DNA from 3 places in the Aeromonas genomosp. paramedia genome. Region 1 is predicted to be linked to each of the others. Evidence: predicted binding sites of a transcription regulator. Region 1 holds the regulator's gene; each other region holds the start of a gene.
What was found. The regulator LexA, encoded in region 1, represses DNA repair genes until DNA is damaged. The targets are predictions, from matches to a motif close to ANCTGTNTNNNNANACAGNT.

Region 1 (9,795 bases):
CTGGCACAGCCACCAGATCGGGAAGAAGCCGGCAAACACCGCCACCAGCATGCTGTTGCGCATCTCGCGAGCCCGGGTGGCCCCGATGAAGACCCCATCCAGCAGGAAGCACCAGACCGCCAGCAAGGGCATGGCGATGAGCCAGGGCAGTTGGCGGTTCGCCTCGGCGATCACCGCAGGGATGTCGGTAATATGGGCGATAAGCTGCCGCCCCCCCAGGGCAAACCCCAGGGCGAAGGCGAAGGCGATCAGCAAGGCCCAACCCAGGTTGAGGACGATGGCCTCCCGCAGCCCCTGCCTGTCCCGCCGTCCTATGGCACGCCCCACCATGGCTTCCACCGCGTAGGCAAAACCGTCCAGCCCGTAGGAGATCAGCATCAGGAAGTTGAGCAGCACCGCATTGGCGGCCACCGCCACATCCCCCAGCCTGGCCCCCTGCAGGGTCATGAAGGCGAAACAGAGCTGCAGGCAGAGGGAGCGGATGAAGATGTCCCGATTCAGGCCGAGCAGCCGCCGCACCGCGGGCCATCGCCACCAGCGCGACCAGGCGCCCTGCCACACCTCGGACGGGAGATGGCGCAGGCGGCGGCTCACCAGCCAGAGCCCCACCCCGAGCGAGCAGTAGTCCGCCAGCAGAGAGGCGGCAGCCACCCCCCTGACCTGCCAGCCCAGCCCCAGCACGAACCAGGCATCCAGCACCATGTTGACCAGGTTGCTCAGGATCAGCAGCAGCATGGGGCTGCGCGCATCCTGCATGCCCAGCAGCCAGCCCATGATGACCAGGTTGCACAGGGCCGCCGGGGCGCTCCAGATCCGCACCGAGACATAGTCGCCGGCATAGACCTGCACCTCGGGGGATCCCCCGCTGAGCCCTATGATGGCCGGCAAGAAAGGCAGCACCAGCAACAGCAGGGCCAGCCCCAGCCCGACGGCGAGGCCGAGCGCCCGCGCCAGGGTGTCCAGCTGCCCCTCGGCGCTGGCAGCGCCCTGGGCCTGGGCAGTCAGGCCAGTGGTGGACATGCGCAGGAAACCGAGCAGCCAGAACAGGAGGTTGATGAGGGTTGCCCCGACCGAGACGCCCCCGAGGAACCAGGCCTGACCGAGATGACCGATCACCCAGGTGTCCACCAGGCCGAGCAAGGGGGTGGTGACGTTGGAGAACACCATGGGCAGGGCCAGGGCAAACACGGCCCTGTGGCGGCGGGGATCCCTCAGCCAGGACGGCATCAAGCTGGGCACGATCTGCGCCGGCGGCTCACTCGTCGGCCAGCCGCACTATGCGTGCGAAGTCGGAGACCATGGTCTGCATGTCCACATGAGGCACCTCACCCGGGGCCACCTTGGGACGGAACATGGCCACCAGCTTGCCCTCGGGGCTGATCAGCACGATCGAGGCCGAGTGGTCTATGAGGTAATCCTTGCGTTCGCTCTCCACGATGGAATAGACGAGGCCAAGGTTGCGCACCAGGGGGAAGAGGGCGCGGTGGGGGCCGGTCGCCGCCTTGAACTCCGGATGGAAGAAGGCGGTGTAACTCTTGAGGCGGGCGCTGTCATCCCGCTGGGGATCCGCCGAGACGAAGACCACCTGGCTGCTGGGCGAGATCTTCTTCAGATCCGGGTAGATGGAGCGCAGATCCGCCAGGGCGGTCGGGCAGACGTCGGGACAATAGGTGTAGCCGATGAACAGGAAGGTCCAGTGCCCCGCCAGATTGGCGGCGGTGAAGGGCTTCCCATCCCCATCCGTGAGGGTGAAGGGATTGATGTCGCGCCCTACCGGATAATAATCCGCCTGCGCAGGCAGGGAGGGTTGGCTCCAGTAATAAGCCGCCATTATGCTGCCGACGAAGAGCAACAACAGCAGGGAAAAACGTGGTTTAACCATATAAAACAGAACCTTGCTAGTTCAACCAGCCAGATGGCGGGGCCAATGAAGGGCTATTGTAACCCGCCAGGCCCCGTTTCTGCCTAGTCCCGAGTCCGGATCCCGGTCAGGAAAGGGCCCCATAGGGAGGAGACAACCACTATCTCCCGGCCATGGCGGGGATAAAGAAAAGCCCCACACCGGGTGGGGCTCACACACTGTTCGGGGGACGGGCTCAGGGTCGCAGTCTTCGCTGCCCCTGAGAGCGCCGTATAGTGGCGTGCAGAGGAATGACCGGGGCCGTCCAAGGGGCATCTGGCAAACCTATGTCGTGGTGGCGGCGGAACAGACGAACCAGGCGGACAATCTTGTCCTTGGGGCACCCCAGCCAGATGGTCCAGCCATCGCCCTTGTGATAGACCCAGAGCGCATAAAACCACGTCATCCGACTGCCCTTGATGAATCGGGTGATGGAGGATGCGGGGGTTGCGGTTGCGGCCGGACCCGGATCCCACGGCGAGCTTGAAGCCATACCTGTCCTCCTTGCTCAACAGGCCACGCCGACCAGTGTGACTGCCATCGGGAGGCAGACCAGGCACCGTCGCGTACTGACTGTATTGAGTCGTCCTGCTGCCTGACGACTCTCCCTGTCCCGCACCGCCCCAGCTGTGATGCATCCCTGCTACCCATGCTGACCTGGCGGCACACTCAAGGTCATGGCGGTTATCCGGCCATGACACTGCGGGCCTTCTCAAAGGATATATCCGAAATGCACGATGCGTGGCGGTACTGTTTGCGGTGGATCCGGGCGGCGGCAATGGCGGGGATCGGGGAGGAAAGGAGATCGGGGAAAACGCACAAACGAAGGGGCCTCCCGCAGGAGGCCCCTTGGCATGTTCGATGGCTACATCCAGTCGGCGTTGCGAATGACCCCGACCGCCAGCCCTTCGATGGTCAGATGCTGGCTGGAGAGATCCACCTCGATGGGGGAGAGATCCTCGTTCTCCGGCAGTAGCCACACCTGGCTGCCCTTGCGCTGGAAGCGCTTGACGGTGACGTCTTCATCGAGACGCGCCACCACCACCTGGCCGTTGCGCACCTCCTGGGTCTTGTGCACCGCCAGCAGATCCCCATCCATGATGCCGATGTTCTTCATGCTCATGCCCTGCACCCGCAACAGGAAGTCTGCCCGCGGGTGGAACAGGGCGGGATCCACCTGATAGTGGCTCTCGATGTGCTCCTGGGCCAGGATGGGCTCGCCGGCCGCGACCTTGCCGATGAGCGGCAGGCCGTTCTCTTCTGGCGCGGCCTCCTCTTCCTCGAGCAGCAGACGGATGCCGCGGGAGGTGCCGGGCATGATCTCGATGACCCCTTTCTTGGCCAGGGCCTTCAGATGTTCCTCGGCCGCATTGGCCGACTTGAAGCCAAGCTTCTGGGCGATCTCGGCGCGAGTCGGCGGCATGCCGGTCTCGCTCATGTTCGCCTTGATAAGCTCCAGCACTTCAGCCTGGCGGGGGGTAAGGGGTTTCATAGCATAGGCACCTGTCTTTTTATACAGCACACTGGCAGTATATACAGTGCTGTGGCCAAGGCAAGGCGTTGCTGATATTTGTCCCCACCTTGTCGCAAAAATCCCGCACCTTCTATCCTGAAAAGGCACTCATCCTACCTCTCGGCGACAAGCCGTCGGTGATTTGCTATGCTCACGCCGCATTTTTTTGGAGAGCAGACGCACATGTCCCTTGGACAGAACATTTCCAGAGCCATCCTGCAATGGCCGGTCAGTGGCTTGGTCAATCACAAGAGCCTGCCGGAAAATCCCATCACGGAGCTCAAGCTGGATCCGGCAAGGCCCATCGTCTACGCCCTGAAAACCAGCTCGATCACCGACCTGATGACCCTGCAACAGTGCTGCGAGGATCTCGGCCTGCCCGGCCCCTTCACGCCGCTGGAGCTGGGTGGCCAGCTGCTGCCGCGCTACGTCTGTCTGGATCGTCCGCCTCCCCTGTTTGGCACGCGCAACAAGCCGCTGCCCTTCCTGCAGGAGTTCCACCAGCTGCTGGACTTGCACAAGCAGGATCCCGAGCTGGATATCCAGGTGGTGCCCGTCACCCTGTTCTGGGGGCGCGCCCCCGGCCGGGAAGGCGAGGAAGCCTCCGGCTGGAACATCATCAGCAGCCTGGCCCCGAACCGGCTCAAGAAGGCGCTGATCGTGATCCTGAAAGGGCGCGAAAACCTGGTGCGCTTCTCACCGCCGCTCTCATTGCGCTACATGGCGGACAAGCACGGCACCGACGAGGCCATCGCCCACAAGCTGGCGCGGGTGGCCCGCACCCACTTCAGCCGCCAGCAGCTGGCGGCCACCGGCCCCAAGCTGCCGAACCGCAACCTGCTGTTCAAGCAGTTGCTGGAGTCGAGCGTGATCCAGCAGGCCATCGAGGAAGAGGCCAGACGGGAGGGGATCAGCCTCGAAAAAGCCCAGAAGCGCGCCCATGGCTACATGGACGAGATCGCCTCCAACTTCTCCTACCGGCTGATCCGGCTCGGGGAGAGCTTCCTCGGCTGGCTGTGGAACAAGCTCTACCGCGGCCTCTCGGTCAACGGTGCCGAGCAGGTGCGCCAGCTCGCCCAGGAAGGGCACGAGATAGTCTACGTCCCCTGCCATCGCAGCCACATGGACTACCTGCTGCTCTCCTACGTCATCTACCACCAGGGCATGGTGCCGCCCCATATCGCGGCGGGCATCAACCTCAACTTCTGGCCGGCGGGCCCCATCTTCCGCCACGGCGGCGCCTTCTTCATCCGCCGCACCTTCAAGGGCAACCCGCTCTACAGCACGGTATTTCGTGAATACCTGAACCTGCTGTTTGCCAAGGGCTACTCGGTGGAGTTCTTCACCGAAGGGGGTCGCTCGCGCACCGGCCGCCTGCTGCCCCCCAAGACCGGCATGCTGGCCATGACGCTGCAGGCCATGATGCGCGGGCTGGACAGGCCGGTCACCCTGGTGCCCGTCTATCTGGGCTACGAGCACGTGATGGAGGTGAACACCTACCACAACGAGCTCAAGGGCAGCCGCAAGGAGAAGGAGAGCTTCCTGCAGGTGCTCGGCATACTGCGCAAGCTACGCAACTATGGCCGGGGCTTCGTCAACTTCGGCGAGCCGCTGACCCTCAACAGCTACCTCGGCGAGCACGTGCCGCACTGGAAGGAGAGCATAGGCCGGGAGGAGCGCCCGGAGTGGATGGCCCCCACCGTCAACCGGCTGGCCGAGCTGCTGATGACCCGGATCAACGATGCCGCCGCCGTCAACGGCCTGACCCTGAGCGCCCTGGCGCTGCTGGCCGCCGAACGCCATGCCCTGACCCGGGACGAGCTGCAAGCCCAGATCAACACCTATCTGGACCTGCTCAAGCAGGTGCCCTACAGCCCCCAGAGCACCATGCCGGACGAGGATGCCAGGACACTGCTGGATCAGGCCATGGAGCTCAACAAGTTCGAGGTGAGCGAGGACAAGTTGGGGCAGATCATCAGCCTCGATCGCTATCAGGCGATCCTGCTGACCTACTACCGCAACAACATACTCCACCTGTTCGCCCTGCCCTCCCTGGTGGCGGCCCTGATCGAGCGCTGCGAGGGGATCTCCCGCGGCGAGATCGTCGCCCGCTGCATCGACATCTACCCGCTGCTCAAGACAGAGCTGTTCCTGCGCTACGAAGAGGACGAGCTGCCGGAGCTGGTCGATGCCCTGCTGGCCGAGCTGCAACGCCAGCAGCTGATCGAGGCCCGCGACGGCGGCTACTGGGTCAATCCGGGCAACCAGATGCGTCTGCTGCTGCTGGCCGAGAGCATTCAGGAGACGCTGCAACGCTACGCCATAGTGCTGACCCGGGTGCTGGCCCAGCCCCACATAGAGGCGGAGCAGCTGGAGGCGGACGGCCTGATGATGGCGGAGCGCCTCGGCACCCTGCACGGCATCAACGCCCCCGAGTTCTTCGACCAGAAGCTGTTCAGCACCCTGATCCACACCCTGCGCAGCGAAGGCTATCTGGATCCGGGCTGCAAGCCGGATCTCGGCCGCTTCCAGGCCCTGGCCGACAACATAGTGCCGCTGCTGAGCAACAAGATCCGCCGCACCATACAGGCGGGCAACCGGCTCTGACCTCAAGAAGAGCCAGCCACAGAGCAACAAAAAGGCCGCATCATGCGGCCTTTTTTATCGACAGGGGCTGCTCACAGGTAGTGGGCGATCACCCCGAACAGCACCAGGGCCCCCACATAGTTGTTGTTGAGGAAGGCCTGGAAGCAGGCCTCCCGCTGACGCTCCCGGATCAGCCGCTGCTGATAGACGAACAGCGCCGCCGCCCCCAGCAGACCCCAGTAATAGCCGGACCCCAGCGCCATCAGCTGACCCACCAGAAGCAGAATGAGCAGGGTTGCCAGCTGCAGCACGCCGATGATCCGCTTGTCGTGACGGCCAAACAGGATGGCGCTCGACTTGAGCCCGAGCTTGAGGTCATCGTCCCTGTCCACCATGGCGTACTGGGTGTCGTAGGCGATGGTCCACAGCAGGTTGGCGAGAAACAGCAGCCAGGCGACGGGCGGCAGGGCATTGGCCTGGGCCGCATAGGCCATGGGAATGGACCAGGAGAACGCCATCCCGAGCACCAGCTGCGGGATGGGAATGAAGCGCTTCATGAAGGGGTAGCAGACCGCCAGCAGCAGGCCGGCGAACGACAGGCCTATGGTGAGCGGGTTCAGGGTCAGCACCAGGGCGAACGAGATGAGCGCCAGCACGGCGAACAGGATCAGCACCTCCCGTTCGTCGACCCGGCCCATGGGCAGCGGTCGCCCGGCGGTGCGTTTCACGTGGCCGTCGAAGTTGCGATCCGCATAGTCATTGATGACGCAGCCCGCCGAGCGCATCAGGAAGACCCCCACCACGAACACGGTCAGGATCCAGGGATCCGGCAGGCCGCCCGCCGCGAGACAGAGCGCCCACAGGGTCGGCCACAGCAGCAAGAGGGTGCCGATGGGCTTGTCGATGCGGGCCAACTGCACATAGGCCAGTCCCCGCTCCTTGGTTAACAGCTTCACTCCAGCTCCTTATGCGATGGCAGCGAATGAGACGATAGCGAGGGCAGGAAGAGTTCGTGGACCAGCAAGGGCCACTGCCCCAGATAGAGACGGGAGCGGCGCCCCCAGACGGTGGCGGCCTGGCACCAGGGATTGCTCGCGATCTCGAAGCAGGCCAGTTGCAGGTGATCGCGCCGTGCCGGTGCATCACCGAAGATGCGCTCCCCCAATGGCTGCTCCCCCAGATCCTGCAGGCCGCTCCCTTGCAGCGCCGCCTCGGCAAACAGGGTCCAGCCCAGAATGGCCGGCCCGGCATCACCGTGCAGGATCACCTCGCGGCAGATCCCCACGGGATCCGCAACGGCCACCAGCGTCTGCTCGTCCGCTCCCAGCGACACGCTGCGATTGCCGAGCAGTTGCACCGAGAGGTGACTATTGTAACGCCGCAGGCGCCGGGTCATGGAGTCGGCCTCCAGCAACCAGGGGCGCAGTGCCTCGGGGGGGGCACACTCTGCGGGTGCCCGCCAGGGGACGAGCTGGATGAGGGGAACAGTCAACTCGGACTTCACAGCTTCACCATCCGGAGATTTCCGTTGTCAGGTTAAAATCCCGTTTATTATCCGTAAATCAATGGCGAATTGTAAGAACATCCGTGCTTGACGGCCCCGATGGCAGCATCAAAAATGGGGCATCCGTCGCTGCCGAGCCATCTAGATGAAGATCTTCAGAATTCTGCTGGTGTTATCCCTGGGTTGTACCCTGTTGAATACCCACGCCTTCGCCAACGAGGAAGCGGCCGCCGATCCGGCCTCCGCCGCCGTCCAGCCGGGATTCGCCTATCACGCGCTGGATCCGGACATCATCACCAACTACCTCGGCGACGGCAAAACCCTGGGCTATGTGCGGGTGACGGTGGAGCTGATGGCCGAAAACGCCGCCGATCTCAAGTTGCTGGAGCAGCACGACCCCCTGATCCGCGACGCCATCATCCGCCTGATTGGCAGCAAGACGGGGGCCCAGATCAAGTCCCTGGTGAGCCGGGAAGAGCTGCGCAAGGAGTGCGAGGCCAAGGTCAACGAACTGCTGGTCAGAGAGACCGGCAAGAAGGCGGTACGCGAGCTCATCTTCACCAAGTATCTTTATCAGTAATGAACCGCGAGCAGGGTGCCGACCGGCAGTCTGCTCTCCCTACCGCTCCCATTCACTGTCGAGGAAGTCATCGTCATGGGCCACAAGACGCTGTGTGAATGGCGCCGTCACGAGATCCCCGCCGATCTCAAGACACTGCGCAAGATATTGCGCAAACCCAAGTTCGTGTGCGGCAAGTGCGCCCGCAGCGCCAATGACAAAGAGTACCTGTGCCAGCCGCTACGGCTGAAGGAGAAAGGGGAGTAAGTCCCCCGCAGCTTGCCGCTCAAGCGTCTGAAGAAGGGGGGGGCCTATTGATCGGTCCAGCCCTGACGGCCCTGCGCAAACAGTCTGCGGGCCTGGACGTCATTGGGGCAGACACCGCGGTACTCCTCCCCCGATCGCCCGGCCAGATAGAGGTGCTCCGGGCGGCAATACCAGGCCAATCCCTTCTGGCGGCCCTGCTGCCACATGGCAACGTCCACCTTGTCGCCGCACTGGGTCTGGTGGAATGCCACCCTGTCGTCGGCAAACCCCAGCTTGCCATCGGCTTCCCCGACGTCGCTCCACACCTTTTCGCAGGGATCGTCCGAGTTGGAGACACAGCCCCCGAGCAGGGTGGCACAGAGCATGATGACGAGTGAGCGCATAATCATCCTTGGGCGTTGTTTGAGTGGTTTATGGCGTCTCTGGCCTGACGGGCATCCCTCTTCCCACAGCGCCATTTGAGCAGTTCATTCTAACCAGAGCCTCGCCCGGCCACCAAGGGGCATGCTGCCGAACGCACAAAAAATCGGGCGGGCCACCAGGCCCGCCCGCACGCGTTACAGGGAGTCATTGATCGTCGAGAGGGTCATAGTCCTGCCAGCCCTCGTCGTCCAGCTCCTCCAGCTCGTCTTCCCAGGATTCCGGCTCCCACTCATCGTCGAGCTCGAAATCCGGCGTCTGCGTACCCATGCTCATTCTCCTTGGATAGTGCACCGGCCTTCAAAGTCTATCCAGAAAAATGGGGCTCGCCAGTGGTGCCGGTCAGAGCCTGATCAGGGTGCGCCCCGCCACCCGACCCTGGGTGATGGCCTCGGCGGCCTCCACCACCTGCCCCAGCCCGATCTCGGTGACCGCCTGGGCGAAGAAGCTGGCAGGCAGATCCCGCGCCAGCCGCTGCCAGGCCAGTTGACGGCGCGCCAACGGGCACATCACCGAATCCACCCCCTGCAAGCGCACGTTGCGCAGGATGAAGGGCATGACGCTGGTGGGCAGATCGAAGCCGCCCGCCAGGCCGCAGGCGGCCACGGCGCCGCCATAGTTCATCTGGGCCAGCAGCTTGGCCAGCACCTGGCTGCCGACGGTGTCGACCGCACCGGCCCACAGCTGTTTCTCCAGCGGCTTGGCAGGCTCCAGCAGTTCGCTGCGCGGCACTATGCGGCTGGCACCCAACGCCGTCAGCATGGCGCCCTGCTCCTCGGGACGGCCGGTCAGGGCCGCGACGCGATAGCCCAGCGCAGACAGCAGGGCGACGGCTGTGGTGCCCACTCCACCGGCGGCACCTGTCACCAGCACCTCACCACTGTCGGGGGTTATGCCCGCCTCTTCCAGCGCCAGCACGCAGAGCATGGCGGTGAGGCCGGCGGTGCCGATGCACATGGCTTGGCGCTCATCCAGCCCGGCCGGCAGCGGCACCAGCCAGTCGGCCTTGACCCGCGCCTGTTCGGCCATGCCGCCCCAGTGTCCTT
Region 2 (9,795 bases), on a different contig from region 1:
CGGTCTGCTGATAGCCTGCCGGGATCGCCTTGCCTGCTGCCTCTTGCATCATCTGTTCTGCCATTATGCCCACTCCAGCCCTATGCTCTTCAGATGAGCGGCGACCTTGGCCTCCAGAGCTGCGACCTGCTGGGTCAGTTGCGGCAAGGTGGCGCTGTAGCGCTCCTCCAACTCTTTGACGCGGTTGGCCAGCTGCTGGGTGATGCGCTCAATCTCCGCCTCAATGGCGGCCTGCAAACTGGCGCGCCACTTATCCTCCACCAGCAGTTGCTTGATCTCACTCTCCAGAAGCTTGGGGTAACGGGCAACCACCGCCCGATCCAGCGCCTCTTGCGCTTTTTTTACCGCCTTTTTAGCACTGCTTTCGGCTTCGAACAGCTTGATGGCGGTTTTCAGCGCCGCCTTTTCCTCGGCATCGCTGGCTTGCTTGAGCCGCGCCTTCAGGCTGGCGGGGTTGATCTTGCCCGCGTCGTTGGCCGCGTCACTCAGCAGCCCCTCCTCGCCGCCCTGCTCTTCCAGATTGCTTTCCAAGGCTTGGCTTGCCTCATCCGCGGCGGCCTGCAAGGCGTCGATTGCAGCCTGCTCGTCGGCAAAGAAGCGTGCCACCAGCAGCGCCGGTGGCAGCAGCTCGGCCTTGTATTTACTCTTGCCTAGCACCAGATCCGGCGTCTCTTTGAGCTTCTCGCCCCTATCGACTTTAAGCTCGCGCAGCACCTTGCCCGCCGCCCAGCCATCCTGGGAGAGCACATAGACATCGTCCTGCATCACGGCATGCCAGTAGTCCATCAGCAGCTGGTAGATATCGTAGTTATCGATCAGCGGCAACGGCGCATAGGCGGCGAGCAGCGATTCGCTGATCTCCTCGATCAATGCCTTGGGCGATTCGCCCGGCTCAATCTCCGGCAGATGGCACTCGGTAAACCAGCGCGAGAAGGGTTCGAGTGAAGCAGATGCAAAACGTACAAATTCGGGGTGCGCCAGTATGGTGCCCTTGACCTTGGCGGCCTCCACCAGACCATGGCTATAACCCGCATGGGCCGGGGCAAACAAATCGGCCCGCAGGGTCGGAAACACCTGCCAGTAAGCGCCCAGGGCGTCGATATCCCGATTGGGAATGCCGCCTTTAAGGTGGGCGGCCAGATCGTGCAGATCTTCGGCCTCGCTGGCATCGATATAGCGCGGAATATTCAGGTTGTAGTCGTTGGCGGCGATCTCGGAGAGCGGCACGGCGCGGCTGTAACGGGGAATTACCTGCTCGCGGGTAAAGGTATCGACAATCTTGTGGATGTCCTGCTCGCGCAGCCGGTTCTTGTTGCCATCTTTGATAAAGCCTTTACTGGCATCGATCATAAACAGGCGCTGGCTGGTATAGCCGTTGGCCTGGATGGCGCGCTGGTGCGCCGTCTCTTTGTCGATGACGATGATGCAGGCCGGAATGCCGGTGCCGTAGAAGAGGTTGGCAGGCAGGCCGATGATGCCCTTGATAAAGCCCTGTTTGAGCAGATTCTCGCGGATGCGCGCCTCGGCATTGCCACGGAACAGCACGCCGTGGGGCAAGATCACCGCCCCCTTGCCACGGCTGTTGAGGCTCTTGATGATGTGCAGCAAGAAGGCGTAATCGCCGTTTTTCTCCGGCGGTACCCCCCAGACAAAGCGGCCAAACTCATCGTGCTCAGCATCCAGGCCGCTGGTCCAGTTCTTGTTGGAAAAGGGCGGGTTGGCGACGGCAAAGTCGAAGCACTTGAGCTGGTTGTTGCCCTCCTTCCACTGGGGCGCGGCCAGGGTATTGCCCTTCCAGATCTTGGCGGTCGGATTGTCGTGCAGGATCATGTTCATGCGCGCCAAGGCGCTGGTGGCGTTATCCATCTCCTGACCGTAGATGGTGAGCCCCTTGGGTCCCGCCTCGTCACTGGCCTTGAGCAGCAAGGAGCCGGAGCCGCAGGTGGGGTCGTAGACGGTGGCATCTTGCGGCGTCTGGCGACTGATGCCGATCACCTTGGCCAGAATGCGCGACACCTCGGCCGGGGTATAGAACTGCCCCTTGGACTTGCCCGATTCAGTGGCAAAGTGGCGCATCAGGTATTCGTAGGCATCGCCTAGCAGATCATCGCCCTCGGTGCGGTTGGCGGAGAGATCCAGCCCCTCGAAGATGCCAATCAGCTTGGTCAGGCGGTCGATCATCTCCTTGCCCTTGCCGAGCTTGTCCTCATCGTTGAAGTCGGCGATGTCGATGACGCCCTTGAGATCATTAGCTTCGGCCAGCGCCGAGATGGTGAGGTTGATCGCCTCGCCGATATTCGCGGTCCCCTTGAGCGCCACCATGTCACTAAAACTCGCCCCGTGCGGCACCTCAATCATGGCGTAGGGGTTACCCTTGGCCTTGTCGGAAACGTACTTCACAAACAGCAGGGTGAGCACATAGTCCTTGTACTGGGAGGCGTCCATGCCACCGCGCAGTTCATCGCAACTGGCCCACAGGGAGGAGTAGAGTTCGTTTTTCTTGATAGCCATGGAAAGGGTTCCAATAAGAGTCAGTTTGCGCCAAGGGCGCATGGAAAACGAAAAGAGGCGATTGTTTGCACCCATACGGGTGAGCACGCCAGAGATTGCCAACGAGTTTACCCACTTGACCCCGTGGCAACCATGGTGGATATCACATCAGTGACGGATAGGCAGATCGTTTGCTGCAAAAGCCATCATTTGCCTTCCAGCAAGGCCGGCGGTGTGCTCTCGCCACGGCATTTGAGTTGTCCCAGCGCGTTGGTTCGACAGACGGTGCCATCAGATGCACGCAACTGACCAAGTGCATCTTCACGCCATGTCACCCGTTCACCGGTTTTGGCATTGCTGCCGCGAATATTGCCCAGCGCGTCTTGCCGATAGGTAGTGCCATCGCTCCCCTTAAGATTGCCGAGCGCGTCCTTACGCCAGGTCGTTCCGGTTCCCGAGTCTTTGATGTTGCCAAGCGCATCCTCACGTAAGGTGCCCTGCTTGCCATCGTCACATTGATAGCGGGTATGGCCCAATGCATCTTTTCGATAGGTGCAGTCGGCTGCAAACACGACTTGCGGCGTTAGGCTCAGCAGCAGTGCGGCCAGCGACCACTGGCGTGTCGCTAACCAAAAGCCGGGTTGGTGACTCATTGCATCTCTCCTCTGACGTGAACTCTATTGACTATACCGGGCCAGCCGCTCAGCCTCGATACTGAGGTTTTTAACATGTCGTGTTTTCAGGCGGATGCGTGATGGCAAGATCGTCCACTGAGGCGCGATCAGTCCAGCTTGAGAGAATTAACCTCGTTGGTATTTACCCACTTGCTCAAGAAAGTAGCTGCCCAGCTCACCCTTATGCTGGCTTGCTTCGCTTTCTGCGCTGGCCAAGTAACCGTTGCGCTCCTTCCATACCGCATATGCGGCGGCCTTCTCGACCTCGACCCGTTCTTGCTGCTCTTTCGGTAGGGCACACAGATTGTGACTCATACTGACCTCTTTGTTATTTGTTGGCGCCATGGTACGTCATCAGTGGCATGCGGGACTTGCGCTGGTTCAAAGGTGGTGCGCTATAATGGCTGTATATAAATACAGGTGTTTTGCCATGAAGCTGTTAACCCCAGACCCATCACCCGCCGAGGTGACCATCCCGCTGTTCTTACACCGCGCCTCTTGCGGCTTTCCCAGCCCAGCCAGCGACTATCTGGAAGGGAAGTTGGACCTTAACACCCACTGCGTGTCGCACCCTGCAGCAACCTTCTATCTGCGTGCCGAGGGGGAGAGCATGACCGGGGTCGGCATCTTTCCCGGTGACTTGCTGGTAGTCGATAAGAGCCTGACCCCGCGCCATGGTGATGTGGTAATTGCACTGCTTGACGGCGGCTTCACGGTAAAGACCTTGCAGCTCAAGCCGAGGTTGCGGCTGCTGCCAGCCAATCCGGCGTTCGCGCCTATCGACCCTTGCATGAGCCTCTCCCTGGAGCTGTTCGGAGTGGTCACCCATGTGATCGGCAATCTGAGGCAGCGTGATGGCTATAGCGCTCGTTGATGTAAACAACTTCTACGCCAGCTGTGAGCGGCTGTTTCGCCCTGAGCTGCGTGGCCGCCCGATCGTTGTGCTCTCCAACAACGATGGATGCGTGGTGTCGCGCAGCCCCGAAGCCAAGGCGATGGGTATCAAGATGGCCGGGCCCTACTTCAAGATCCGCGAGCAGTTCGAGGCGCATGGCGGTGTGGCATTCAGCTCCAACTACGCGCTCTATGGAGACATGTCTGGCAGGGTGATGAGCACATTGGAGACCATGGCCCCCGAGCTGGAGGTCTACTCCATCGATGAAGCATTCCTGTCACTGTCGGAGTCGTTTGCCGGGGACCTGACAGCCTATGGACAACAGATCCGGCAGCGAGTGTGGCAGTGGACCGGCCTAACGGTAGGGGTTGGGATCGGCCCCACCAAGACCCTCGCCAAGCTGGCCAACTATGCAGCCAAGAAGTGGCTTGCCACGGGCGGCGTCGTGGATTTGCGTGACGAGCTACGCCGTGCCCGGCTGATGGCCATCACCCCGGTGGATGAGGTGTGGGGCATAGGGCGGCGCTTGGGAGCCAAGTTGGTGGCACAAGGCATCAACACTGTGGCTGACTTGGTGGCTAGCGATGCCAAAGGGTTACGCGCCCAATACGGCGTGGTGGTCGAGCGGATCGTACAGGAGCTGCGTGGCCTGCCTTGCGCGGAGCTGACCGTTGAACCGGCGGCGAAGCAGCAGATCCTCTCGAGCCGTTCCTTTGGGGAGCGCGTGACTGACCGTGGGGAAATGGCTCAAGCGTTGTCAGGCTTTATGGCTCGCGCAGCCGAGAAGCTGCGGGCCGAGGGGATGTGCTGCCAGCGGGTGCACCTGTTCGTGCGGACCAGCCCCTTTGATGAACGAGCCCCTTACTACAGTGAGCAGGCGGGCATCCGGCTGGTCTGCCCTAGCGATGACACCCGGTTGCTGCTGCAGCAAGTGAACGTGCTGCTACCGCAGATTTGGCGCGACGGTTACCGCTATCAGAAGGGTGGCGTCATGCTGAGTGAGTTCACCCCCAAGGGGCAGCAACAGGCTGACCTGTTTGCCCCGTCCTCCGCTCAATCGGACGCGCTGATGGCCGTGATGGATCAGATCAAAGCCAAGGGGTTGGGAGGGGTAGGCTTTGCCAGCCAAGGCACGGGGTCGCCTGAGTGGATGATGCGACAAGAGCACCTGAGTCCCTGTTACACCACACGCTGGGAGGACCTGCCGGTGGCGAGGTAAAAGCCACCGAAGGTTGAACAGTCTATTCAAAGCTCGCTGGACAGGTAAATTTTGGACGGGGAATTTTTTTCCAAACGAGGAGCTGATACAACAGAGAGCGCCAACTTTCGCAAGAGTCAGTTACCTTTTGAGAAAGGTGAGAGTTAAAATTTCCTCCACGGCCAATTAACCACATATGACCATTCCAGCCCAGATAACACTATGTTATTGCAGAAGTTCTGATGTTAGGCATACGGTTAGGCATATTAAAATTTTCTGAATTGGCGATTTTTATTTTAAATCAATAAATTAACCATCCAGTTCAACCTCCCCCAGCACGTTTGGAAAAGGCCACTTCGCAGGAAGTGGCCTTTTTTTATGGATTGCGTTCATGTCTGAGCCGGCGCTGGCAGCCTGGTCGGGGGCTGTGGAGGGCTGATGCCGCCCTCTGCCGTGGCAGAGGGCGTCCTCGCGAGGGAGACTAGTCGCCGGATGTCAGGACCAGTCTGCGCCAGGGCCCCGTGATGTCACAGTGCCCCGTTTCATCGGTATTTTCCCAACCCAGCCGGTGATAGAACGCCAGCGCTGTGGTGTTGCGGGTGGCCACCTTGAGGGATGCCGGGGGCTTGTGTCCAGCCAGCCCGGCGGCCAGCAAGGCCCGCCCCATTCCCTGCCCATGCCAGTCGGCCACCACATAGAGGTGATGCACGAAACTGTCAGGGCCCCAGATGGAGATAAATCCGCAGGGGGTACCGCCCTTCTCCGCCACCCAGATCTGCTCACCCCGGGTCTGCTCGGCAAAATCCTCCAGCCTAAACAGGGAGGGCTCGACCCAATGAAAGGCCTGCCGCCTCCCCTTGAGGAACAGTTGCGCCAGCATGGGTTCATCTGCATCTCGCATCATTCTGATCATGAAGACATCCTTGATTTGCCTGCTCACTGCCTCCCACTCTCGATGGATCCCGCCGCGCTGTCAAATCAGCAATATGGACCCCCTTGAATACGTGATGCTGTGACGCAGGGCTGCCTATTTTATCGCCTTAGGGGCTATACTGCCTGGGTCCCGTCCATGACTGGTTTGAGGTTCACTGATTTATGGATAACAAGCAAATAGAAGGCAGTATTCTGGTACCCGCCCATATCGACGATGTCTGGCGGGCCTGGACCACGGAGAGCGGTCTGCGCAGCTTCCTGGCGCCGGAGTGTCTGATGGTGCCGGAACCCAACGGTCCTTTCGAAATCTATTTCAGGCCAGAAGCCCCGCTGGGGGAGCGCGGCAGTGAAGGGTGCCGGGTGATGGCGGTCATGCCCCATGACTTGCTCAGCTTCAGCTGGAATTTCCCGCCCCAGTTTCCCCATATCCGTCAGCAGAAGACCCAGGTCAGCCTGCGCTTCGTGCCCGAAGGTCAGGGCACCCGGCTCCATTTCCTGCAAACCGGCTGGGCCAATGACCCGGATTGGGACCTGGGCTATGCCTACTTCAGGGAGGAGTGGCTGGAGCTCAGTCTGCCAAGGCTGCAGTATCGCTTCACCCACGGTCCCATCGACTGGAACAACCCGCCGGGCAAGCAGCAGTTGAAATCCCTGGCCCAGTGAGGGGGGATTGAAATGAAAAAGGACCCTGCACGGGTCCTTTTTCTATGGCATTCAGGTGGTTATTCCACCGGCTCTTCGTCGAACAGGGGGTGGTAGAGCACCTCGCCCCGCAGGCCAGCCAGCCCCCCGGGCTGCAGCTCCATCGCCATGAAGCAGTCGGCGGGCACCTCGTAGATGCAGTGCAGGCCGAAGTCGCTGGCGGGTCTGAAGCCGAAGCGGCCATAGTAAGCCGGATCGCCGAGCACCACCACCGCCTTCCAGTCCATCTCCAGCGCCGTATCCAGCCCTTCCCGCACCAGATCCGAGCCGATGCCCTGCCCCTGCCAGTCCGGATGGACGGCCACCGGCGCCAGCCCGAGCCAGGGACCTTCCTGGCCATCAATGGTGATCGGGCTCAGCATCAGGTGCCCCATGAACTCGTACTCTTCCTCCTCGACCATGGTGACCACGGCGGCCCCACACTCGCGCAGGCGATTGACCAGTTCGGCCTCGTCGGGACGACCAAAGGCGGCGCTCACCAGCTCGTAGACTGGCAGCATGTCGCCGGGACGCTCGGTTCTCAACATACAGGGTTACTCCTCGTACAGCAGGGCGGCCATTATTTCACAGAAGTGGTCCCTGACTTGAATGCCTTTATCCGAAAATGGGAGGGCTGACTCAGGAAAACGAATGGCCATTCGTGCACAAAGCCTCGCAATGCACCTTCTTCCCACCGGCTTCGCCAGCATCAAGCACCAGGCTCCCCCAGCAACCGCAGCAGATACCCGAGGCCAAGCTCGCCCCTGTCCTTGAGCAGGACGCCGCCACCATGGGCCTGCACTCCGGGGGCCTCAGGCGCCAGCCAGGCGAACGGATGGCACCTGACCGTCAGCCCTGCGGGGAGGCGCCGCTCGCCGCTCGCCTCGGTTCCTTCCATGAAGAGCGCCACCTCCTGCCCCCCGATCTCGTCCTCATGGAGAATGGCCACCGCCACCCGATCGTCTTCGAGCCAGGGGGCCAGCGCCCCCTTGAGGTCGTCCGGCAGGTGCGGCGGGCGATCCAGCCGCCAATGATCCAGTTCAGCGGGTTGGCGTGCCGACCCGGGCCGCCGACCGCAATGGCGCATGCCGAGCTTGGCCATCACCCGGCCGGAGGCCAGGTTGCCCGGCATGTGGCGGGCGGTCAGGGCGGGCAGGCGCAGCTGCTCGAAGGCAAAGGCCCTGACCAGCCGTCCCGCCCGGGTGGCCAGCCCGCGGTTTTGCCAAGGGACACCCACCCACCAGGCCAGCTCGCCGTGCCAGTGCAGGGAGATGACCCCGAGCAGAGGGGCCGGCTCATCACCTGGGGGCAATGTCAGGGCCCAGGTCCGCCCCAGCCCGAGGGCGGCCTTGCGCCCGCTCATGGCGAGCCAGTCACGGGCCGCCTCCGGTGGATAGGGGTGGGGGATGTTGAGGGTGTAGCGGGCAAGCGCCTCATCCGAGCAGTAGCGCAGTATGGCCGGCTCGTCGGTGGCTTGCAGCGGCCGCAGTACCAGGGTCGCTGTCCCCTGATCGCCAGACTCGCGCAACACGGGGGTCATCAGGCGCCGGGCCAGCAGGCGTTGCAGTGCGGCGGCCAGATCCCCATCGGCGCCAAGGCGCATGTCCGCCCCATTGGGCCCCAGGGTGAGCAGGCCGCTCTCCTTGGCCAGGGTCAGGAGGACGCTGGAGGCAGAGATCAGGATCTGGCGGCTCGGGTCCGCCGTCATGAGGGGCGACTCATCCTCCCCCAGCCAGGCGGCGAGCAAGCCGCTGGCCGAGAGGATGCCGTCGGGCGGGCAGCGGGCCCAGGGCGCAGGGGTCACTGCCCCTTGCTCGCCGCCCCTGCCGCGCAGCAACTGCCAACGGTTGCCCTGCCCCTGCCCCCCCTGCAGCGCCCCCTGCCAGCAGGGCTGCCAGAGCGCCTCTTCTATCAACAGTTCCATGCTTCCCCCTGCGACCGCCGAACGGCGCAGCATAACCGGCTGCTAATGGTTTGTTAACCCATATATTTAGCATGGTTAAACGGCATACCCCATGAAAAAATGCCATATGGCCAGCTTGATGGCGGTCACATTAATGCCCCCCTGCCCTTCCTATCATGCCCCCATCTCGCTGCGGCCGGCGCCGCTCGTGAATGACAACGCATAACAAGAGAACACACTATGCAGCAAACCAGCCCACTCAAAACGGTGTTAGTCAGTACCCTGGCGACCGCCCTGCTGATCTTCGTGGCCCAGTACCTCATCGGGAAACAGGAGATCAGGATAGGCATCGCCATCATCCCCATACTGCCCATGCTCTTTGCCGTCATCATCGGCATGATGGTCTCCGCCAAGCCCGTCAAGGATCGCATCCCCGGCTGGAAGCGCCTCTTTGGCGAGAAGGAAGAGGGCTTCTGCGGCAAGATGGTGGGCTTCAGCCTGCTGATCCTGGGCACCCAGTATGCGGGCATGATCATCCCCAACCTCAAGATGATCCTGAGCGTCGGCGTGCCGCTCTTCCTGCAGGAGATAGGCAACCTGCTGCCCATCCTGATCGCCATTCCGCTGGCGGTGAAGTTCGGCTTCGGCCGCCGCGCCATCGGGGCCTGCTCCTCCATCAGCCGTGAACCCTCGGTCGCGGTGATCCAGGGCAGATTCGGCACCGGCTCCCAGGAGTACATAGGGGTGCTCGCCATCTACCTGTGCGGCTCCGTCATCGGCACCCTCTGGTTCAGCGTGCTCGGCAGTATCGCCCCGCTTACCGGTCTGCATCCGCTGGCCCTGGCCGCCGGCTCCGGCGTGGGCTCTGGCTCCATGCTGAGCGCCGCCTCCGGCGCCCTGATCAACGGCCTCGACGAGGCGCTGGCCCAGCAGGTGCTGAGCATAGCCGCCGCCTCGAACCTGCTCTCGTCGGCCCTGGGAGCGCTCTCCCTCACCTATCTGGGGCTGCCGCTTGCCGAGA
Region 3 (9,795 bases), on a different contig from region 1:
ACAGGAAGTGATAAAGGGCCGTCGCAGCGAATTGGAACCGCGATAGGTCTACCACATGCTCAGCAATCATGATGTTTCCTCACCGATTATTGGCACGGCTATTTTAAGTTTTAAGGACAAAGCTTCCATTGGAAGTCCCCGAATGGTCGATCACCCCTCGCGGACTGACCGGATTCGACTGCCACCACATTAACAACAAGGCAATATAGAGGAACAAAAAAAGCTAATGTTTAACATCTGGTAAACATTAACTGCAGTTCTATTCTCGCCTATAATGATGGCTGTTTTATATCATCTTTATTTGATTGAAATCAATGTAAACCCATCATCAATACATGCCTTTTCAAGGCAACTTACAAGCCGTTTCCCATTAATTTTGGGAGCTTGCTCACAAAAAAAATTAAACCGTAAATACTTGATTTAAATCAATTTTAACTCTCGTCAAAATAGTTTCAATTCTGTTAAACAAATAGATGATATGAGCAGGCTCGCCCTTATCAATCCGATATTTCAAGAATGGTGCAGGCCATCATGAAATCAATTTAAAACCAGCAAAAACACATGTTTATGCGGATAGGGCTACCTCGCAAATACATTAATTTATCTAATCCGAAACACATAGATTTTCTTGTTTGTCCGGCCCGGCAAGAGCTCCTACAATGCGCCTCGCAGTGAGGGCACACCTCTGGATACAGGCCGGTCATTCCGGGTTCCCGGTACGTATTCGATGAACATTTCGAACCTGTTTGTTGGGATTAATGATGAAAAAGTTTGTTGCCAAGACCATCCGTTACTACAAGCTTTCGTTCGTTCAACTCTATCAAATGAACCGACTCTGAGGCCTCGCGACGGCTCCTTTGTTTTTTCCCGACCGGTCTGCAGACGCACTCACTGTCTGTGAACATCCATCCTGAATTGTCTTTGCCCACCGCATCCGCCGTGGGCTTTTTTTTGCCCGGATAATAAAAAACCGCCCTTGGGGCGGTTTGTCGTTCAAAAGGCTGCTTTTACTGCTCATCTGGCCGTTGCAGGCCAAAGTGCGCATAAGCTCTCGGTGTCGCGATCCGCCCTCTGGGTGTACGTTGCAGATAGCCTTGCTGGATCAGATAAGGCTCCAGCACGTCCTCTATGGTGTCCTTCTCTTCCCCTATGGCGGCGGCCAGGTTGTCGAGACCCACTGGCCCCCCCATAAACTTGTCGATGACGGCCAACAATAGCTTGCGGTCCATGAAGTCGAACCCCTCATTGTCCACGTCCAGCATGTCCATGGCACGGGCCGCTATGGGTCCATCAATGCGACCATCGGATTTCACCTGGGCGAAATCCCGCACCCGTCTTAACAGACGGTTAGCAATCCGCGGGGTCCCCCGGGAGCGGCGAGCCACCTCCAGCGCCCCGTCCCCCGACATGTCGAGCCCGAGGCAGCGGGCGCTGCGGGAGACGATGTCGGTGAGATCCTTGACGTTATAGAACTCCAGGCGCTGGACGATGCCGAAACGATCCCGCAGGGGACTGGTCAGGGAGCCGGCCCGGGTGGTGGCCCCGATCAGGGTGAAGGGAGGGAGATCGAGCTTGATGGAGCGGGCGGCAGGCCCCTCTCCTATCATGATGTCGAGCTGGTAATCCTCCATGGCCGGATAGAGCACCTCCTCCACCACTGGGCTGAGGCGGTGGATTTCGTCGATGAACAATACATCGTTCGGTTCGAGGTTGGTGAGCAGGGCGGCGAGATCGCCGGCCTTCTCCAGCACCGGGCCCGAGGTGGTCTTGATATTGACCCCCATCTCGTTGGCCACGATATTCGCGAGCGTGGTCTTGCCAAGCCCGGGCGGGCCGAAGATCAGCAGATGATCGAGGGCCTCCCCACGCTGGCGGGCGGCCTCGATGAAGATCTCCATCTGGTCGCAGACGTGATCCTGCCCGGTGTAATCCGCCAGCTTCCTGGGCCGGATGGCCCTATCGATGACCTCGTCCTCGCGGGCGGCACCGGCCGAGATGAGACGATCCGCTTCAATCATGCACTACCTCACGCTCTGCATCCCCGCGGTCACAGTCCAGTGACCCGGGATGGTCCGCTTGCTTCATTGTCATCCTCACACCAGGCTGCGCAGGGATTCACGGATGATGGCTTCCACCGACATGCCCTCGCTGGCCACCTTGGCCACGATCTGGCTCGCCTGCTGCGGCTTGTAACCGAGCGCCACCAGGGCGCTGGCCGCCTCTTCGCTGGCATCGGGCGCGCGCAGCTGGCTCTCCTGGGCGGGCAGGCTGATGGCGGCAGGGGAGAAGAGATCGTGGCTGACCCAGCCCTTGAGGCGGTCTTTCATCTCCACCACCAGCCGCTCGGCGGTCTTCTTGCCCACACCGGGCAACTTGACCAGGGAGCTTATCTCCTCGCGCTCGACGCTCATCACGAACTGGGTGGCCGTCATGCCGGAGAGGATGGCCAGCGCCAGCTTGGGGCCGACCCCGTTGGTCTTGATCAGCTCGCGAAACAGCGCCCGCTCCTGCTTGTGGTTGAAGCCATAGAGCAGCTGGGCATCTTCGCGCACCACGAAGTGGGTGTGAATGACAGCTTCCTTCCCAAGCTCAGGCAGATCATAGAAGCAGCTCATGGGCATGTGCACTTCATAGCCCAGGCCCCCCACTTCGATCAGCACCTCAGGGGGTTGTTTCTCGATGATGACGCCTCTCAAGCGACCGATCATGTTCTCTTCCTCGCCACGCAGACTCTTGCAAATTGGGTCATAGCATAAAGAATAACTGGATAAGTATCCAGCATAGGGCTTGTCCCGCGATCTGCCGCTCCCCCTCCCCTGCCCGGGGGGACAAGACCCGTGCCAGCGCGGCCCTTCCCCCCTGCCTGGCTGAATTTAGCCCTTGGGCCACGGGGCTCGGCCTGTTAAAATTCCGCACTTGAAATTTTCCAGGGCCAAGGGCCCGAACTAGCGAAGGTCTACCGCGATGCGTACCAGCCAATATCTGCTTTCCACTCTCAAGGAAACCCCCTCCGACGCTGAAGTCATCAGCCACCAGCTGATGCTGCGCGCCGGCATGATCCGTAAACTGGCCTCCGGCATGTACGCCTGGCTGCCAACCGGTCTGCGGGTACTGAAAAAGATCGAGAACATTGTTCGCGAAGAGATGAACAATGCTGGTGCCATCGAAGTTTCCATGCCGGTGGTACAACCCGCCGAGCTGTGGCAGGAGTCCGGTCGCTGGGATGACTACGGCCCCGAGCTGTGCCGCCTGACCGACCGTCACAACCGTCCCTTCGTGCTGGGCCCGACCCACGAAGAGGTGATCACCGCCCTGGTCCGTTACGAAGTGAACAGCTACAAGCAGTTGCCGCTCAACCTCTACCAGATCCAGACCAAGTTCCGCGACGAGGTTCGCCCTCGTTTCGGCGTGATGCGCGGCCGCGAGTTCCTGATGAAGGATGCCTACTCCTTCCATATCGACAAGGCCTCGCTGATCGAGACCTACGAGAAGATGCACGCCGCCTACTGCGCCGCCTTCACCCGCATGGGTCTGAACTTCCGTCCGGTGCAGGCCGACACCGGCTCCATCGGTGGCACCGGCTCCCACGAATTCCAGGTGCTGGCCGAGAGCGGTGAAGACTTGATCGCCTTCTCCGATACATCCGATTACGCCGCCAACATCGAGATGGCCGAAGCGTTGGCACCAGCCGGTGAGCGCGCCGCTGCCACCGCAGCCCTGACCAAGGTCGCCACCCCGGCCGTTCACACCATCGACGAGGTTGCCGCCTTCCTCAACGTGGCGCCGACCGCCATCGCCAAGACCCTGCTGGTACTGGCCGAAGCGGACGAGCACGGCAAGCAGGCCGTTATCGCCCTGGTGCTGCGTGGCGACCACGAGCTGAACGAAATCAAGGCCGAGAAGCTGGCTGGCGTCGCCAACCCGCTCACCTTCGCCAACGACGAGCAGATTAAAGCGGCCGCCGGTTGCGACGCGGGCTCCATAGGTCCGGTCGGCTTTGCCGGTCGCATCATCGTCGATCGCAGCGCCGCCCATCTGAGCGATTTTGTTTGCGGCGCCAACGAGACCGGCTTCCACCTGACCGGAGCCAACTGGGATCGCGACATCGCTACCTACGAGGTTGCCGACCTGCGCAACGTGGTGGAAGGCGACCCCAGCCCCTGCGGCCAGGGCAAGCTGCTGCTCAAGCGCGGCATCGAAGTGGGCCACATCTTCCAGCTGGGGACCAAGTACTCCGAAGCCATGAAGGCGAGCGTGCTGAACGAGGGCGGCAAGTCCGTCACCATGGAGATGGGTTGCTACGGTATCGGGGTTTCCCGTCTGGTGGCCGCCGCCATCGAGCAGAACAACGACCAGTACGGCATCATCTGGCCGGAGGCCATAGCCCCGTTCGAAGTGGCCATAGTGCCGATGAACATGCACAAGTCCGAGCGCGTCACCGAGCAGGCGCAGCAGTTCTACGCCGAGCTGAAGGCCGCCGGTGTGGACGTCCTGTTCGACGACCGCAAGGAGCGTCCGGGCGTGATGTTCGCCGACATGGAGCTGATCGGTGTGCCGCACGCCATCGTCATCGGCGATCGCGGCCTGGACAACGGCGTGGTGGAGTACAAGTGCCGCCGCACCGGCGAGAAGCAGGAAGTGGCGATCAAAGACATCATCGCCATGCTCAAGGCCAAGCTGGGTCGCTGATAACGCCGACACCACCTTTCACTTTTCATAAGAAAGCCCCGAGTGCCACGGTACTCGGGGCTTTTTATATGGCTTTCAGCCATGATGCACAAAAATGCGTCTCCAGCGTGAACCAATGAGATAACTGTATTGCCCTGTACACGGCACGGCTGATTTCCTAGACTGACGCTCTTTACCCAGCTTGCCCGAGAAGTTATGTCCATCGCCTCAGCCAATACCGTTGTCGTGCTCGACTTCGAGACCACAGGGCTTTCACCCGGACAAGGGGATAGAGCCATCGAGATCGGTGCCGTCAGAATCAAGGATGGCCATATCAGCGAGCGGTTCTCTGCGCTGATGAATCCAGGCTTCAAGGTCAGCAGCTTCATCGAGCAATACACCGGGATCAGCAATGCCATGCTGAAACAGGCTCCCCCCTGCCACGAGGTGATGGCGGATTTCGTCGACTTTATCGGTGATGACAATCTGGTCGCCCACAACGCCTCCTTCGACAAGCGCTTTCTGGACGCGGAAGTAGAGTGGCTGCCGGCGCGATACCGCGGGCAGTTCGCCTGTTCCCTGCTGCTGTCGAGGCGGCTGTTTCCCGATGCCCCGGATCACAAGCTGGGCACCCTGGTGCAATACAAGCGACTGCCCAATGACGGGGTGTTTCACCGCGCCCTGGCGGATGCCGAGGTGACGGCCCACCTCTGGCTCGCCTTGTTGGAAGAGCTGGCGTGTCGATATGGCATTATCGACCCGGATTTTGAATGGCTGCTGACCCTGGGCAAGAAGCCAAAACAGGTGATCCCATCCTTCCTGCGGGAATATGCGGCGCGGAAATAATATGTGCCGACATACATCATCATGACCCGGCTTAACGACAAGCAAACCCGATAGTATTTACCACTGCATATGAATGAAAAAAGCGCGCCTATTGGCGCGCTTTTTGTTTCTGCTTTCGTGAACGACGGGGCCTGTTGGCAGGAGATCGCCTCAGGCGTTGCGACCGATAAAGAGATCGGTCACATGGCAGCTGCTTCTCGCCTCCAGCGCGTCGAGCATGTAGGCCGCCGCATCTTCCGGTGTCATGAAGCCGCTCGGGTCCAGGTGATCCGAGTTGTCCCAGAATTCGCTGCGGATCCCGCTCGGGTAGAGGTTCACCAGCCGCAGGGGCGAGCCTTTCAGCTCGGCCCGCAGGGACTCCAGAAAGCCGCGCATCCCCCATTTGGAGGCGCAGTAGAGGCTCTCGTTGGCCTTGCCGGTCTGGGCCGCGGAGGAGAGCACATTGGCCAGCACCCCGCCTTGTTCGCCGATAAGGCGCACCGTCTGCTGGGCCACCAGTATGGTGGAGACCAGATTGCTCTCCACCACCCGGCGCACCTGCTCGGCGGTGTAGACACCGACAGGACCGAATTCCCCGACACCGGCACAGTGGATCACGAGGGAAGGCAAGCCACCCCAGGCCACGGCGGCACCGAAGGCCATCTCCACCTCTTCGTGGTGGGACAGATCGGCGGCGATGCCGACCACGGCGCTGCCGAGCCGCTGTTCCTGCTCCTGCAACTTGTGATAACGGCGCCCCATCATGGAGACCCTATGACCGCGCTCAACCAGTCCGATTGTCAGAGCGCGCCCAAGGCCGGAGCCCGCGCCAGTCACTATGATATGGCCCATTATCTCTCCTTCCTCACCCTTGCCCGTCAAACACGTCCGGGTGGCCCATCGCCACCCTTCGTCAGATTAGAAGGTGAATTCGCCACCGATGAACCAGCCGTCGATGCTCTGGTCGACACGATCGAAGTCCATCTCGGCCTCACGCCAGCCGGCACGGATCTTGAGCGGCACTGTGGAGAACTTGTAGGAACCACCCAGACGGTAGTCATAGTTGTCCGCATCCTGCACACGCAGATCACCAAAGGCGGCAAAGCCGGTACCCGGGATGCGCACTTCACCACCGGTGTAAGCCATCAGCACGTCCTTGTCGTAGGAGTAGTGCTGGGTGTTGAAGTCGCCATCGTAGCGACGACCGGTCAGACCCAGATCGAGCTGGAACAGGTCGTTGTTCATCAGGCGGTAATAGAGGCTCAGATCATAGGCCAGCAGATCGTTGCTGAAGGAGCCGCCGCTGGTGCTGAAATCGGACATCTCGAACTTGGCGTTCGGCAGCAGGAAGATGCCGTGCTCCAGTTGCAGGTAGCCGCTCCAGTTGTAGTTGTCGTCATAGCTGCCATCGGCACCGACACCGCTGACCTGGCCGCTCCCCTGGGAGTTCCACATATCGGCACCCGCCGCGAAACGCCAGTCATCGGCGGCCATGGCTGCATGGCTGAACAGGGCAATCAGGCTGCCGGCAATCAGGGTCTTCTTCATTACATAGCTCCATTATGGACTGGAAAGACCATCATTTTACCCGGTGAGCAAGGAATACCTAGAGTAAAAAGCTGAACAAGCGTCCATTAATGTCAGTGCTGCATGCCCTTCATCGGCTCGACCGGCTTCACCGGCAGACTCAGGCTCAGGGTCTGACCATCGTCCAGGGTCAGGGTCAGGGGGAAGGGCCTGTCCTCCGAGAGATCCCGCACCTCGAACAACATGATGTGGAGGCTGCCGGGTTTGAGGACGGCTTCCCCCCTGGCCGGGATTTCGATGTTCTCCACCTGGCGCATCTTCATGACGCCATTCTCGTGCAGATGGGTGTGCAGCTCGGCACGGCCCGCGTCAGGGGAGGCAGCAGCAGTCAGGGTCACCGGCTTGTCCGCGTCATTCTTGAGCACCATGAAGGCCGCCGTGTTGGGCGAACCCGGGGGGAGCAGGCGCACATAACCGTCGACGGCCTCGACCTTGGCCAGCGCGGGGGCGGCCAGCAGCAGGGCCAGGCTGGAATAAAACGCACGTTTAAACATGGTTGAAATCCTTTTATGATGTTGTTAAACGAAGCGAAGCTTACCCCTATGGCAAGCTTTTGGCAGCCCCCGAACACAAGGATTCAGACATGGCCCTCACAATTCTGGCCGAGCAGCAGGATGGCTTGCTCCTCCTGACCCTCAACCGGCCGGACAAGCGCAATGCCCTCAACACCGAGATGTACCTGGCCCTCACCGAGGCCTTTCAGCAGGCCGCCCAGGACGAGAGCGTGCATGTGGTGTTGCTGCAAGGGCAGCAGGAGTGCTTCACCGCGGGCAATGATCTCGCGGACTTCATGGGCAAGAGCAATCTGGAAGCGGATGACCCCATCCTGCAGTTCCTCCACACCCTGGCCGATTTCCCCAAGCCGGTGATCGCCGCCGTGGGCGGCCCGGCGGTGGGCATAGGCACCACCCTGCTGCTGCACTGCGATCTGGTCTATCTGGGGGAGAACGCCCGGCTGCAACTGCCCTTCGTCGAGCTGGGGCTGGTGCCGGAGTTTGCCTCAAGCCTCTTGCTGCCCCGCGCCGTGGGGCACCTGAAGGCGGCGGAGCTGCTGTTGCTGGCGGAGGCCATAGACGCCGGGGAGGCGCTGCGGCTAGGGCTCGCCAACCGGGTGCTGGCGGTGGAGGAACTGCTCCCCTTCGCCCGCGAGCAGGGGTTGAGGCTCGCGGCCAAGGCGCCCAAGGCACTGCAAAAGAGCAAGGCGCTGCTCAAGCAGGAGCTCAGACAGGCGGTGCATTTCGTCATCGATCTGGAGGCCCGCGCCTTCTCCCTCGCCCTGCAAGGGGAGGAAGCCCAGGGCCGCATCGCACGGCGGCTCGGGCGCACAACCGCTAGTTGAGGCGAAAGCGCCCTATCAACTCGCAGCCCTGCACCTTGTCCTGCACCTGGATCAACCTGGCGATCTCGGGGTTGGGGTGGCGCTTCAAGAAGGAGAGCAGGGCGGCGCGGCAGCAGCCCAGCTCGCTGATGAGGGACTCGCACTCCCGGTTCGGGCACTGGGGCACTAGGGCGGTGACCAGCTCGGAGGCGAGCTTGAGGTAGCGCAGCTCATAGGCGGGCTCCTCCATGGCGCGCCAGAAGTCGGCCATCCGGTGACAGGTGGCAACCCGCATACTGGCCAGTTCGTCCAGATCCCCGGACGCCAGCTCATACACCTCCCCCAGGGCCTGCTGATAGAGGCAGATGGCCGTGCCCAGTGCCCCCATGCCCAGGGCATTCTCCGCCTCCAGCATGTAACGCTGCCAGTTCTGATTCGTCATTGTCCTCTCTCCTGCAGATACGAGTGGAGCCTGTATCATGGCTAATCGAGAATAAATATCAACCAGACCCTTTGTGCAGGTTTTGACCAGCAGAGCCCCTCTGCTTGGCATAACCCTCCCCATCCCTTACCATCTGGCCTCTTCTGTCGGGAGCCCCTCCTCATGCAACGACCCCGTTCATCCCAGGCGCTGGGCTGCTCCACCCTGTGCGTGCCCCGCCTGCTGGTCTGGATCTATTAGCTGCGCCAATCCGCGCATCCAATACCTATCCATTCAACGAGGAACACAGCCATGACCCTCTGCCAGCATTGGTCGCAGGTCGAGTACCTGCACCTGACGGTGACCAATCCCAACATCTGCCTCAAGGGGCGACACAGCTACTACTCGGGCGCCTGGGACGGTCCTTTCGAAGAGGAGGCCGTGCGCTACCTGCACGGCGACCGCTGGAGCCGCTCAGCCGACACCGGCTGGGACCCCATCTGGCACATAGACAGGCTCCATCTCGGCGACTATGTGCAAATCGCCGCCGGGGTGAAGATCATCATGGGGGGCAACCACACCCACAACACCGACTTCATCAGCACCTATCCGTTTGCCGAAGTGGCGGCACTCAAGCGCAGCTACAGACCCGCCGGTGATACCCGCATCGGCAATGACGTCTGGATCGGCATGGAGGCCATGATCATGCCGGGGGTCACCATAGGGGATGGCGCCATCATAGCCGCCCGGGCCCTGGTCAATCAGGATGTGCCGCCCTATGCCATGGTGGCGGGTACCCCGGCCAGGGTGGTGCGGATGCGCTTTGGCGACGACGAGATTGCCCGGTTGCAGGCGCTCGCCTGGTGGGATTGGCCGGATGACAAGGTGCAGGCCCTGCTGCCGCTGATCCAGCAAGGAGAGGTCGCCCTGCTGGAACAGGCCGCCGCCCGCTGGCAAGGTGCCGGTCAGGGAGAGT

Region 2: the regulator LexA is predicted to act here: its motif matches at 3,567-3,586, upstream of umuD (translesion error-prone DNA polymerase V autoproteolytic subunit).
Region 3: the regulator LexA is predicted to act here: its motif matches at 2,762-2,781, upstream of ruvA (Holliday junction branch migration protein RuvA).

The regions. Positions count from the first base shown of each region.
Region 1 covers NZ_JAAROG010000030.1:21,540-31,334, reverse strand. The annotation lists gene HB860_RS20580 (MATE family efflux transporter) at 1-1,227, opposite strand, end outside; gene HB860_RS20575 (SCO family protein) at 1,256-1,882, opposite strand; gene HB860_RS20570 (hypothetical protein) at 2,097-2,306, opposite strand; gene lexA (transcriptional repressor LexA) at 2,766-3,392, opposite strand; gene plsB (glycerol-3-phosphate 1-O-acyltransferase PlsB) at 3,597-6,020, shown strand; gene ubiA (4-hydroxybenzoate octaprenyltransferase) at 6,092-6,955, opposite strand; gene HB860_RS20550 (chorismate--pyruvate lyase family protein) at 6,952-7,503, opposite strand; gene HB860_RS20545 (flagellar basal body-associated protein FliL) at 7,649-8,083, shown strand; gene HB860_RS20540 (hypothetical protein) at 8,159-8,329, shown strand; gene HB860_RS20535 (DUF2799 domain-containing protein) at 8,374-8,718, opposite strand; gene HB860_RS22245 (hypothetical protein) at 8,897-9,019, opposite strand; gene HB860_RS20530 (MDR family oxidoreductase) at 9,092-9,795, opposite strand, start outside.
Region 2 covers NZ_JAAROG010000003.1:383,881-393,675, reverse strand. The annotation lists gene HB860_RS04375 (restriction endonuclease subunit S) at 1-64, opposite strand, end outside; gene HB860_RS04370 (type I restriction-modification system subunit M) at 64-2,511, opposite strand; gene HB860_RS04365 (hypothetical protein) at 2,697-3,143, opposite strand; gene HB860_RS04360 (DUF3283 family protein) at 3,291-3,479, opposite strand; gene umuD (translesion error-prone DNA polymerase V autoproteolytic subunit) at 3,595-4,038, shown strand; gene umuC (translesion error-prone DNA polymerase V subunit UmuC) at 4,019-5,278, shown strand; gene HB860_RS04345 (GNAT family N-acetyltransferase) at 5,739-6,170, opposite strand; gene HB860_RS04340 (SRPBCC family protein) at 6,353-6,853, shown strand; gene HB860_RS04335 (GNAT family N-acetyltransferase) at 6,913-7,419, opposite strand; gene HB860_RS04330 (GNAT family N-acetyltransferase) at 7,581-8,795, opposite strand; gene HB860_RS04325 (DUF3100 domain-containing protein) at 9,015-9,795, shown strand, end outside.
Region 3 covers NZ_JAAROG010000031.1:94,568-104,362, forward strand. The annotation lists gene cydA (cytochrome ubiquinol oxidase subunit I) at 1-70, opposite strand, end outside; gene ruvB (Holliday junction branch migration DNA helicase RuvB) at 1,008-2,018, opposite strand; gene ruvA (Holliday junction branch migration protein RuvA) at 2,094-2,708, opposite strand; gene HB860_RS21105 (proline--tRNA ligase) at 2,965-4,689, shown strand; gene HB860_RS21110 (3'-5' exonuclease) at 4,885-5,514, shown strand; gene HB860_RS21115 (SDR family oxidoreductase) at 5,665-6,345, opposite strand; gene HB860_RS21120 (TIGR04219 family outer membrane beta-barrel protein) at 6,412-7,041, opposite strand; gene HB860_RS21125 (copper chaperone PCu(A)C) at 7,134-7,574, opposite strand; gene HB860_RS21130 (enoyl-CoA hydratase-related protein) at 7,664-8,419, shown strand; gene HB860_RS21135 (DUF2753 family protein) at 8,412-8,840, opposite strand; gene HB860_RS21140 (CatB-related O-acetyltransferase) at 9,132-9,795, shown strand, end outside.